3 regions of the Mesorhizobium sp. P160927 genome follow, and region 2 is predicted to be linked to each of the others. Evidence: predicted binding sites of a transcription regulator. Region 2 holds the regulator's gene; each other region holds the start of a gene.

Region 1 (4,189 bases), 4.8 Mb from region 2:
GCAGCGCAGCCAGCATCGCCGCGCCGGTCACAAGGATCATGATAAATCCGACTGCTCGCCTGAATGCGTTCATCAGCGTTCCGCCATCGATTGGCAAAGGGATACGACAGAGCGGTTTAGGAAGCGCTAATGGGACATGTCATTCCTTACGGCTTCAGGGCGTTGCCACGCATTAAATCCTGCAGGGATGGAGCCCCCCGTTCTTCGCGGGTGGGAAGGCCCGGGACTGGGCAGGGCGCGTCAGGGTTCAGTTCGCCGGCACTGCCCGGTGGTCGGCGTCGTTGAGCGTGGCGAGAAACGCGACGATGTCGTCGATCTCGGCCTCGTTGAGCGCCGGTTTGTCGCCGGGCTTCTTGCCGTTGAAGGGCGGATCCTGATTCAAGTTCGGCCAGTAAGCCTTTGGCAGATCGTCATATTGCCTGATCGTGCCGTCGGCATTGCTGGGGTACCAGCGGCCAGGGTCGGTGTCGCGGCTGGCGTAGAAGGCGACCACGTCGCGGAGCGTGTGGAAGTATCCGTTGTGGAAGAAACTCTTGCGCAGCGCGACGTTGCGCAGGGTCGGTGTCTTGAACAGGCCGCAATACTCCGTCCGGCCCTTGAAGTCGGTGCGCAGCGGGCCGCACAGGCCGAGATCGACATAGGCCGGATCGGCGTTGGCCGGGATGGTCGGGTTGCGCGGCACGGCGATGGCGATGAGGCCGAAATCGGTGAATTGCGGCGGCTCGCCGTCACTGGCCGGTTCGCTGAGGTGGCAGGAGGCGCAATTGCCTTTCGCCTCGTCCTCGAACAGTTCGCGGCCATGCAGTTCCTGCGCCGACAGCGTTGCCTTGCCGGCGAGGAAGGCGTCGTAGCGGCTGGAATAGGGGTAGAAGTCGGCCGCGCTCTGCTCGAACGTGCCAAGCGCCTCGGCGGCGGCGTCGAAGGCATCGCCCGGGCGGTCGAAGACATCGTTGCCGAAGGTTGCCTTGAACTCGTCGGCATAGGCTGACTTGCGCAAGACAGCAGTGACCGCCAGGGCATCCTTGTTGCCCATCTCGAAGGGCGAGAGCAGGGGGATTTTCGCCTGGTCCTCGCCATGGTCGACGCGACCGTCCCAGGTCAGGCCGCCGGTCGGGCCATTGTCGACGCTCTCGTCGCCCTCGTCCTCGGAATCGTGGAAATGCTCGGTGAAGGCGGGCGCCGCCTCAAGGTAGCGCAGCGACGGCACCGCGCGCACGCCGGACTGGTCGAGGTTCGGGCCGCCCCTCTCGACGGGAGATGCGGAGGCCGGACCGAAGGCGTGGCGCGGATCGTGGCAGGAGGAACAGGCCTGTTTTCCCGAAGCCGAGAGCGCCGGGTCGAAGAACATTTTTCGCCCCAAGGCAGTCAGCGCCTCGGCGCGTGCGAAGGCTTGCCCACGCGACAGCGGACCGGGATGGACGCCGTCCGGCCCCGCCGTATTCGCGGGCGCGGCAAAGCCAAATGCCAAGATCGCGGCGCTCGCGATCATCAGGCTTTTCCATCGTCTCATCATCATGGGCCACGGTCCGCTTTGGCCCGGAAATAAGAACGCAGTGCAACGGATTGATGACCGGTCCCAGTGCTCACGAAACCGTGTTCGCCGAGGCGGCCGATGTCACAAAGGTGACAAGGCAGCCACGTTAGCTGCCTATGGTTGCCGCGCCATAGCCCCATAGCCCCATTAGCCACAGTCAAGCCACGAGGTCTTTCCATGACGAGGCTCAAGTTCCTCACTTCCTTCTGTCTGGCCGGTTCGGCCTGGTTTCCCCTTGCGGCCGCCGATGCCGCCCCTCCCGGCTTCGACAAGATCGACACCGTCGTCGTCATATATGCAGAGAACCGCAGCTTCGATAATCTTTATGGCGGCTTCCCCGGCGCCAATGGGCTGGCCAATGTCTCGGCCGACCAGGCGCGCCAGCTCGACCGCGATGGCAAGCCGCTCACCGAACTGCCGCCGGCCTGGGGTGGGCTGACCGGAAAAGGCGTCACCCCCGTGGTGACGGAGGCGCAGACCGCGCATCTCGCCAACGCCGCCTTCGCCATCGACGATCCCAAGGGCTTCAACGAAGGAACCAATGTCATCACCCACGATTTGTGGCACCGTTTCTATCAGGAGCAGATGCAGATCGACGGCGGCAAGAACGACAAATTCGTCGCCTGGGCCGATTCCGGCGGCCTGGTCATGGGCCATTATGACGGCTCGATCCTGCCGATGTGGCGGATAGCCAAGAAGTACGTGCTGGCGGACAATTTCTTCCAGGGCGCCTTCGGCGGTTCCTTCCTCAACCATTTCCAACTCGCCTGCGCCTGTACGCCGGTCTATCCGCATGCCGACACCAGTCCGATCAAGGGCCAGATCGCCGTGGTCGAGGCCGACGGCACGACCTTGAAGGTGGCCGACAATTCGCCGCCGTCGGCGCTGGGCGGCGTGCCGAAATTCGCCAATGACGGCGCCATCACGCCCGATTTTTACGCCGTCAACACCATGCAGCCGCCCTATCAGCCGAGCTCCAACAAGCCGGCGGAGGGCGGCGACAAGGCGCTGGCCGATCCGGCCGCGCCCACCACGCTGCCGCCGCAGCACGACATCACCATCGGCGATCTCCTGTCGCTGAAGGGCATCGATTGGGCCTGGTACGCCGGCGCCTGGCAGGCGACCCTCGACGGTAAGAACGCCACGCCGGTGCCGAACTTCCAGTTCCACCACCAGCCGTTCAACTATTTCGCCGCCTACGCGCCCAGCACCGCCGCGCGCACCGAGCATCTCAGGGATGGCGGCCTGAATGGCGCCGAATTCATCAAGGAGATCGACGACGGCAAGCTGCCGCAGGTCGCCTTCTACAAGCCGCAGGGCAACCTCAACGAGCACTCAGGCTATGCCGACGTGACATCGGGCGACCAGCATCTGGCCGACCTCGTCGCGCATCTGGAGAAGAGCCCGCAATGGAGCCACATGCTGGTCGTCATCACCTATGACGAGAATGGCGGCTTCTGGGATCACGTCGCGCCGCCGAAGGCCGACCGCTGGGGCCCGGGCAACCGCATCCCGGCCTTCGTCATCTCGCCCTACGCCAGGATGGGGACGGTCGACCACACGCAATACGACACGACGTCGATCCTGCGCTTCATCACCGCGCGCTACGATCTGCCGGTGCTGACGGGCATCGTCGCCCGCGACAAGGCGCTGGCCGCCAATGGCGAGCCGCCGATGGGGGATCTGAGCGCGGCGCTGGATCTTAGCCGGTAGACCGGAGCGAACCGCGGATATGCCACCGCGCCGCGAGGCGCGGTGGCTCAGCCGCCATTGACCAGGGCAAGAATGAGTTTTTGCAGATTGCCGCCCTGGCCGAGTTCGACGCGGTCGAAATCGCGGCTTGCCTGCCGCTGCGCCTGCGAAAGGGCGGACAGGCGTTTGGTCATCTCGACCCGGATCTTGCTGCATTTGGGATCGTCGGGAACGGTGAGGCCGACTGTCGCCGCCTCGATCCTGCGGGCCATGTCGACAATGGTCGCGCCATGCACCTTTTCGTGGGCGCTGACGCCGGCGAGGAAAACCTCCCAGTTCTTCTGGATGGCGGACGGCAGCGGCGAGGAGGGGCTGGGCAAGGTGTAGGTGATGATGAGCTTGGGCTTGGCCGATACCAGCACGCAGGCTCCGGCGCGCGGCTGATAATCCCTGGTCCAGGTCAGCTTGAAATTGGTGTGGGCGATGGCGCGGGCAATGCCGACATTAGGCCCGTTCTCGCCGATCGACCGGTAGAGCTCCGGTCCGGATTGGCCTGAAATGGCATAGGTCTCCACCTTCTCGACCGGCTTCCATTCGGCATGCGCGGCGAGCGGCAAGGCCACCAGGGCGGCTGTCAGAAAACACAGGCGACCAAAGGCCCTCAACACCGGTCTCTCCAAGGCGCGCGGCACGTGCAATGCCATTCAACGGCTTTTCCTATATGCTGCCGGCGGGTGCTGCAAATGGTCGGAGGGGGAAAGTCATGAGAAGATGTCTCGTTGCCGGTGCCTTGGCGGCATTGCTCGGTGCGCAACCGGCTTTTGCCGCGTCCTGCGGCTGGAGCGCCAAGATGGAAGAAGACGAGGGCGGCAGCGTGCTGACGGCTTCCGTCTGCGGCGGGCCGAAAGGCGATGCGCATCTGACGCTGACCTGTTTCGACAATCCGGTGCTGAGCTACGACCT
Region 2 (4,189 bases):
ACGTCTTCACGCGGATGACGCCGCCCCCCGGCGATGCGGGCGGCCTGCTCAACGCCATCTATGGCAGCGTGGTGATGACCGTCATCGCCGTCATCGTCGGCACGCCGATCGGTGTCCTCGCCGGCACCTACATGGCCGAATATGGCCGTTTCTCCAAGCTCACCACCGTGGTGCGGTTCATCAACGACATCCTGCTGTCAGCGCCGTCGATCATCATCGGCCTTTTCGTCTACGAATTGATGGTGCGGCCGATGGGGCATTTCTCGGCCATCGCCGGCGCCGTCGCGCTGGCCATCCTGGTCATCCCCGTGGTCGTGCGCACCACCGAGGACATGCTCAACCTGGTGCCGAACGCCTTGCGCGAAGCCGGCACCGCGATCGGCGCGCCGCGCTGGGTGGTCATCAAGTCGGTCGCTTACCGCGCGGCACTGTCCGGCATCGTCACCGGCATATTGCTGTCGATCGCCCGCATCTCCGGCGAGACCGCGCCACTTCTTTTCACGGCGCTGAACAACCAGTTCTGGTCGAGCAACCTCAACGCGCCGATGGCCAGCCTGCCGGTCACCATTTTCCAGTTCGCTCTCAGCCCCTACGAGGAATGGCAGCAACTGGCCTGGACCGGCGCACTCATAATCACATTGACGGTTCTCGCGCTCAGCATCTTCGCGCGCAGCCTGACCGGACGCAGAGAGGACAAATGAGCCAGATGTTGTCTCCAGACATGACGATTGCCGCCGAGGCAGCCGCCAAGGCGAAGATCGAGGTCAAGAACCTCAATTTCTACTACGGCCAGTCGAAGGCGCTGAAGGACATCACCTTGTCGCTGCCCGAGCGCAGCGTGACTGCCTTCATCGGACCGTCGGGTTGCGGAAAGTCGACGCTGCTGCGCGTCTTCAACCGCATCTACGAGCTCTACCCCAAGCAGACCGCCGAGGGTCAGGTGCTGCTCGACGGCCAGAACGTTCTCGACCGCTCGCAGGACCTCAACCTGTTGCGCACCAAGATCGGCATGGTGTTCCAGAAGCCGACGCCGTTCCCGATGTCGATCTATGAGAACATCGCCTTCGGCGTCCGGCTCTATGAGAAGATCGGCAAGGCCGAGATGGACGGCCGTGTCGAGCAGGCGTTGAAACGCGCCGCGCTCTGGAACGAGGTCAAGGACAAGCTCAATGCCAGCGGCCTCAGCCTGTCCGGCGGCCAGCAGCAGCGGCTTTGCATCGCCCGCACGGTGGCGGTGAAGCCGGAGGTCATCCTGCTCGATGAGCCGGCGTCGGCGCTCGACCCATTGTCGACCGCGAAGATCGAGGAATTGATCGACGAGTTGCAAGCCGACTACACAATCGTCATCGTCACCCACAACATGCAGCAGGCCGCGCGCGTCTCGAAGCAGACGGCTTTCATGTATCTGGGCGAGCTGGTCGAATTCGACAAGACCGAGAAGATCTTCACGTCGCCTCGCGAGAAGCGCACGCAGGATTATATCACCGGCCGCTTCGGCTGATCTCACGCATACGAGGACCAGGATCATGGCCGAACACACAGTCGCAGCCTTCGACGAGGATCTCGGACAGATCAGCAGGCTGATCAGCGACATGGGCGATCTCGCCGGCATTATGGTCGGCGGCGCCACCAAGGCGCTGCTGAATTCCGACAACGCGCTGGCACAGCGCGTCGTCTCCGACGACGCCATCATGGACGCGCGCCAGCGCGAACTCGATGATCGCGCCATCACCCTGATCGCCAAGCGCCAGCCGATGGCCGACGATCTGCGTCATGTGGTCGGCTCGATCCGCATGGCGGGCGATCTCGAACGCATCGGCGACCTTGCCAAGAACATCGCCAAGCGCGTCGGCTCCGTCGGCCTCACCGCCACGCCGCGCGACCTGTCGCATTCCATAGACTCCATGGCGCAGCTGGTGCTGATCCAGGTGCAGGGCGTGGTCGAGGAATATGCGGCCGGCGATGCCGCCGCCCTCGCCAAGCTCAGGAATGACGACGAACGCATCGATGTCAAATACACTTCGGTCTTCCGCGAACTCCTGACCTACATGATGGAGGATCCCCGCAACATCACTGCTTGCACGCATCTTTTGTTCTGCGCCAAGAATCTCGAACGCATCGGCGACCATGTGACCAACATTGCCGAGAATGCGTATTATGTGCTGACCGGCACGCAACTGCCCGCCAACCGTCCGAAGCAGGACGAGACGGCGATGTCGGTGCCGGCGGCTTGACGGCAGGGATGATCAATCGATGATCGCGCCACGCATCATGGTGGTGGAGGACGAGGAGCCGCTGGGCGTGCTCCTCCGCTACAATCTGGAGTCCGAGGGTTACCAGGTCGAGGTGGTGACACGCGGCGACGAAGCCGAGATCCGCCTCCAGGAAAACGTGCCCGACCTCCTGGTGCTCGACTGGATGGTGCCGGCGGTTTCCGGCATCGAACTCTGTCGGCGCCTGCGTATGCGGCCCGAGACGGAGCGGTTGCCGATCATCATGCTGACGGCGCGCGGCGAGGAGAGCGACCGCGTGCGCGGCCTCTCGACCGGCGCCGACGACTATCTGGTCAAACCGTTCTCGACGCCGGAATTCATGGCCCGGGTCAAGGCGCTGCTGCGCCGCGCCAAGCCGGAAGTGTTGTCCAGCGTGCTCAAGGTCGGCGACATCGTGCTCGACCGCGAATCGCACCGGGTCTATCGCAAGAAGAGCGAGATCCGGCTCGGACCGACCGAGTTCCGCCTGCTCGAGTTCATGATGCGCCATCCCGGCCGCGTATTCTCGCGCAGCCAGTTGCTCGACAATGTCTGGGGCGAGACGATCTACATCGACGAGCGCACCGTGGATGTGCATGTCGGCCGCCTGCGCAAGGCGGTAAACAATGGCCGCATGCCCGATGTGATACGCACCATCCGTGGCGCAGGCTACGCGATCCGCGAGGATTGAGATCAGGCCACGTTCTTGCCGGATCTCACCTGCATGCCCGGCGCGAAGATCTCCTGGTCGACGAAGGTGAGCGCGCGCATGGCGCAGCCCTCGCGGATCAGCGGCAATTCGTTCGGCTCTGTATCGAAGGAAATCGACGTCGAATGCTGGCCGCCGGCGGTCTGGGCGATGGCCTCGCGCAAGGCCGGCTCGATCAGATCGAAGGCGGCGGCGCTGACGCCGACCATCGCAACGGGCGCCGGATCGATCAGCGCGAACAGGCTGCCAAGCCCATAGCCCAGCGCCTCCCCGGCCTTGCGATAGGCCTCGCGTTCCGGTCCGTCTCTTTCGCGCGCCGTGGCCGCCAATGCACGCATGTCGGCGTCGCTGACGTCGACCGGTTTGGCGTCCTCACCCATCTGTCCTGCATTGCGCCAGATGGCATAGTTGCCGGCATAGGCCTCGACGCAGCCGCGCCGCCCGCAGCGGCAGAGCGCGCCGCCCGGGCGATGGATCATGTGGCCGAACTCGCCGCCCGAGGAATGGGTGCCTGTGAACAGCTCGCCCTTCAGCACCAGGCCCATGCCGATGCCGTGCGAGAGCAGGATGGCGATGAAGTCGTCGCGGTAGCGCTCGGGGTCGCGCCAGCGCAGCGCCACCGCCATCATGTTGCAGTCGTTCTCCATGGTGGCGGGGATGCCGAATTCGGCTTCGAGTATATCGGCGAAGGCAATGTCCGTCTGGGGCGTGATCGGCGACCACAGCATGGCGCGCGCCTCGGTGTCGGTGATGCCCTGGATCGCCAGCGCGATGCGGGCGATGCTGGCGACGTCGAGGTCGGGATCCTCGAGGCGGCGCCGGACGATGGCCACGCATTCGCCGATCAGCGCCTCGCGCGACATGGTCAGCGTGTCCAGCCGGCGCTGCTCCTCCGATATCACCTGGCCGGCGTAGTCGATGACGGCGACGGAGAGGAAATTCAGCGACAGCACCACGGTCATGACCGCCGCGGCCTCGGGGTTGAGGCCAAGGCCAACCTGCGGCCGGCCGCGTTTCAGTGAGCCGGCCTCGTTCGGCTTGCCTTCGCTCAGGATACCTTCGCCGATCAGGTCGGCTGATATGGCCGATATAGTCGAGTGGCTGAGGGCGGTGGTGGCGGCGATCTCGGTGCGCGAGGGCTGGCCACCCCGGCGCACGGCCCCAATCACCATTGCGCGATTGCGCCGGCGCAGATCGTCGTGGCGGATTCCGACCGACATGATTTCCC
Region 3 (4,189 bases), 5.8 Mb from region 2:
CGTCGTCGTCGCCCTGCTGATCAATGCCGGCGTTCCGATCGCGGTCGCCATCCTGATCACCTTGCTCGTCGGTGTCGCCATCGGCCTTTTCCATGGCTTCGGCATCGTCAAGATGGGCTTGCCGCCCTTCATCATCACGCTGGCGACGCTGACCTCGCTGCGCGGGATCGGCCTTTTGATGACCAACGGCAACTCGATCAACATCAACAGCGACAGCTTTACCGCCTTCTCGCGCAATTCCTTTGTCGGCATCCCCAATTTGTTCTGGATGGTGATCCTGGTGGGTGTGCCCGCCTATGTCTTCCTGCATCACAGCCGTTGGGGCCGCTATCTCTTTTCGGTCGGATCCAACGCCGAGGCCTCGCGCCTGTCCGGCGTCAATGTCCAGCGCACCATCTACATGGCTTATACGCTTTCCGGCCTGTGCGCGGCCTTCGTCGGCGTGCTGCTCGCCGCCCGCATCGGCATCGGCAACCCGACCCAGGCCGAGGGCTGGGAGTTGCAGGCGATCGCCTCTTCGGTGATCGGCGGCACCTCGCTGTTCGGCGCGGTCGGCTCCGTGCACGGGCCGCTGCTTGGCGCCTTCATCCTGGCCACCATCAACAACGGCGCCAACCTGCTCAACGTCAACTCGTTCTGGCAGCGCATCATCACCGGCGCGCTGATCATCATCATCGTCTACTTCGACGGACTGCGCCGCCGCGGCAAATGACGCATTCCAATCGATCGCCGGCCTGGCGCGGGCCGGCGATTTCTTGAACAGACTGGATCAAAGCATGAAAGCCGTCGTCTGCCGCTCGCCCGGCGACCTTGTTGTCGAAGACCACCCGGCTCCCGGCGCGCCGCCTCCCGGCTGGGCTCTGGTGGCGGTCAGCCATGTCGGCATCTGCGGCACCGACTACCATATCTTCGAGGGTAAGCACCCTTTCCTCGCCTATCCCCGCATCATGGGCCATGAAGTCTCCGGCACAGTGATCGAGCGCGGCGAAGGCGTCGACCTCGCCCTTGGCGAACCGGTCATCATCAACCCCTATCTTTCCTGCGGCAAATGCATCGCCTGCCGGCATGGCAAGCCCAATTGCTGTGTCAGGATCGAAGTGCTCGGCGTGCACCGCGACGGCGCCATGTGCGAACAGATCCTGGTGCCGGCTGAGAATCTCTATCCCACCAACGGCCTGTCGCTCGCCGACGCCGCCGCCGTAGAATTCCTGGCCATCGGCGCGCATGCCGTCCGGCGCGCCCGGGCCGAGCCTGGCGCCCGCACTCTGGTCATCGGAGCCGGGCCGATCGGGCTCGGCACCGCCATCTTCGCCCGCATTGCCGGGTTGGATGTGACACTTCTCGATATGAGCACCGAAAGACTGGTCTTCGCGGTGAGTGAACTCGGCTTTTCGATTCTCGACGGCTCGCAAGCACCCGTGTCCGATCTGGTGCGTGATGCGACCGGCAGCGAAGGCTTCGACGTGGTCTTCGACGCCACCGGCAACACGCGATCGGTGCAATCGGCCTTCGCCCACGTCGCGCATGGCGGAGCGCTGGTACTGGTCAGCGTCGTCAAGGACGACATTGCCTTTTCCGATCCCGAGTTCCACAAGCGAGAAATGACATTGATCGGCAGCCGCAATGCGTTGCGCGCCGACTTCGACCATGTCGCGGCCTCGATTCGCCATGGTGCCGTGCCGTTGTCCAAGCTTGTCACCCACCGCACCACGCTGGCCGATACGCCAGGCGATCTCGCACGCTGGGCCCACGAAAAGTCGGGCCTGATCAAGGCCGTGATCGAGATCGGACAGCCAGGCGTCACAGCGCCGACAGCTTCAACTCCACTCGCTCGGCCGGAAAACGCGACTCCGAAAACTGGATTGGCTGGCCGTCGGGCGTGACGTTGACCGCCACCGTGACCAGGACGATGGCGCCCGGCTGCAGGTCGAGATCGGCGAGATCGGCGGCGTCGGCATGGCGCGCCGAGAGCACGGTCGATTGCCTGAGATAATCGTCGATACCGAAACGTGCGAGCGAGGCGGTGATAGAACCGGTTTGCGCCATCGCCTTGTCGATCCCGACAAAGCGTCTGGCATCGAACCATCCGGCGGCGCGCGACACCGGCCGTCCGTCAGCCTCGCCGCGTGTCTCCAACCGGATCACCTCGGCGCCCCTGGCAAGGCCAAGACCTTCGGCCACGCGCTGGCTGGCGGGCTCGACCGACGAAGCGAGCAGCACGATGTGCCGTTCCGACGTCTGCCCCTGCAGGCCAGTTGAAAAGCGTGTCCGCGCGCCAATCGGATATGACAGCCGCTTGCGCGACAGGACGAAGGTGCCGCGTCCCTGCTCGGCCCGCAGCACCCCTTCCTGCACAAGCGCCGATATGGCGCTGCGCACCGTGTGACGGTTGACGCCATAGTGTTCGGCCAGTGCCACCTCCGGCGGCAGCGCGGCATTTTCGGCGAAATCGCCGGCAGCGATCGATTGCAGGATCCTGTCGGCGATCTGGCGCCACAGTGAGACGCCGCTGCGTCGCTCGATGCTGTCGGCTTGCTGTCGTTCGCTCATGGATTGCCCCCGCTTTCCGTCAGATGTCATCCACCCGTCATGGACTCGCGCTAGGTATTAGGTATAATTTGTATAGTTGTCTATATCAATAGACAAATTTAATGAAGAGGAAATTGGCGATGCGAGGACAGGAAGCCCGCGATCAGGCCGAGCGCAAGGCCGCCATGGCGACGTTGGCGCAATCGAGCGGCGAAGACATCGTCCGGCTCTGGAACGAGTTCGGCCTGCCTTCGCAAGCCGAACTTCTGCGCGGTCCCGAGACGGGCCTGGTCACGCTGCGTGGCCGCATCGGCGGCGGCGGCGCGCCCTTCAATGTCGGCGAGGCGACCGTCACGCGTGCCACTGTCCGGCTGCCATCCGGGCAGGTCGGCCATTGTTACGCGCTTGGCCGCGACAAGCAGAAGGCGAAGCTGGGAGCAATAGCCGACGCGCTCTGGCAGGACCCTGCCCGCCGCACCGAGGTCGAGACCAGGCTCATTACGCCTTTACGCTCGGCTCTCACCGCTGCCCACGAAAAACGCCGCGCCGAGACGGCGGCAACGAAGGTGGATTTCTTCACCATGGTTCGCGGAGAAGATTGATGGATATCGCTGCGCAATCGATCGAGGGCGGTTTCGCCGATCCGGTCTTCAACGCTCAGACCGTGTTTCGGGCCGTCATGGATGCCATGGCGCGGCCGGGCAGCTTCCAGCCCTTGCCGGCCCTGGCCCGCCCACCGGCTCCGCTCTCGGCGACATCGGGCGCCGTGGCACTGGCGCTATGCGACAACGACACGCCGCTCTGGCTCGACCCTGCCCTCCATGCCTCCGCCGCGATCGGGTCCTGGCTTGGTTTCCATACGGGCGCGCCGCTGGCCAACACGCCGCCCGACGCGCATTTCGCGTTTGTTGCCACGCCGGCCGAGATGATGGCGCTCGACGGTTTTTCGCAGGGCACGCAGGATTATCCCGACCGATCGACGACGCTGATCCTGCAGGTCGGCGATCTCACTTCAGGGACCCCGCTGTTGCTGGAAGGCCCGGGTATCGAAACCAGCGCCACGATCGCGCCGGCACGGATGCCGCGCCATTTCGTCGAGCAGTGGAAGCAGAATATCAGGCGCTTTCCGCGCGGCGTCGACATCGTCCTCGCCACATCTGACGGCATAGCCTGCCTGCCGCGCACGACGCGTATCAAGACGATGGAGGCGTAAGATGTATGTCGCCGTAAAAGGTGGCGAAGCCGCCATTGCCAACGCCCACAGCCTGCTTGCCGACCGCCGGCGCGGCGACCGCTCGGTGCCCGCACTTCGCCTCGACCAGATCGTCGAACAGCTGGCGCTCGGCGTCGACAGGGTGATGAGCGAAGGCTCACTCTATGACAGGGAATTGGCCGCGCTGGCCATCGTTCAGGCGCGCGGCGACATGATCGAGGCGATTTTCCTGGTGCGCGCCTACCGCACCACGCTGCCGCGCTTCGGCTATTCCAGACCGATCGACACCGGCACCATGCTGGTCGAGCGGCGTGTGTCGGCGACCTACAAGGACCTGCCCGGTGGCCAGTTGCTTGGTCCGACCTTCGACTACACGCACCGCCTGCTCGACCCCGAGCTCGCCGCCGGTGCCGATGTCGCCGAGCCCTTGCGGCGCGAGACGGAAGC

The links. The regulator PhoB, encoded in region 2, activates phosphate uptake and scavenging genes when phosphate is short. The targets are predictions, from matches to a motif close to TGTCATNNANCTGTCAT.
Region 1: AC3CB8_RS24470 (acid phosphatase) is a predicted target of PhoB. The motif match lies at 1,613-1,629, and genes of this name have one in related genera.
Region 3: phnF (phosphonate metabolism transcriptional regulator PhnF) is a predicted target of PhoB. The motif match lies at 2,575-2,591, and genes of this name have one in related genera.

Annotation. Positions count from the first base shown of each region.
Region 1 is NZ_JBYMDW010000001.1:5,017,116-5,021,304, reverse strand. It holds gene AC3CB8_RS24480 (putative bifunctional diguanylate cyclase/phosphodiesterase) at 1-40, opposite strand, end outside; gene AC3CB8_RS24475 (cytochrome-c peroxidase) at 248-1,489, opposite strand; gene AC3CB8_RS24470 (acid phosphatase) at 1,712-3,247, shown strand; gene AC3CB8_RS24465 (DUF922 domain-containing Zn-dependent protease) at 3,295-3,930, opposite strand; gene AC3CB8_RS24460 (hypothetical protein) at 3,990-4,189, shown strand, end outside.
Region 2 is NZ_JBYMDW010000001.1:246,454-250,642, reverse strand. It holds gene pstA (phosphate ABC transporter permease PstA) at 1-701, shown strand, start outside; gene pstB (phosphate ABC transporter ATP-binding protein PstB) at 698-1,501, shown strand; gene phoU (phosphate signaling complex protein PhoU) at 1,527-2,234, shown strand; gene phoB (phosphate regulon transcriptional regulator PhoB) at 2,254-2,943, shown strand; gene AC3CB8_RS01215 (ROK family protein) at 2,946-4,181, opposite strand.
Region 3 is NZ_JBYMDW010000001.1:6,015,646-6,019,834, forward strand. It holds gene AC3CB8_RS29460 (ABC transporter permease) at 1-712, shown strand, start outside; gene AC3CB8_RS29465 (zinc-binding alcohol dehydrogenase family protein) at 777-1,883, shown strand; gene phnF (phosphonate metabolism transcriptional regulator PhnF) at 1,801-2,550, opposite strand; gene phnG (phosphonate C-P lyase system protein PhnG) at 2,670-3,131, shown strand; gene phnH (phosphonate C-P lyase system protein PhnH) at 3,131-3,742, shown strand; gene AC3CB8_RS29485 (carbon-phosphorus lyase complex subunit) at 3,744-4,189, shown strand, end outside.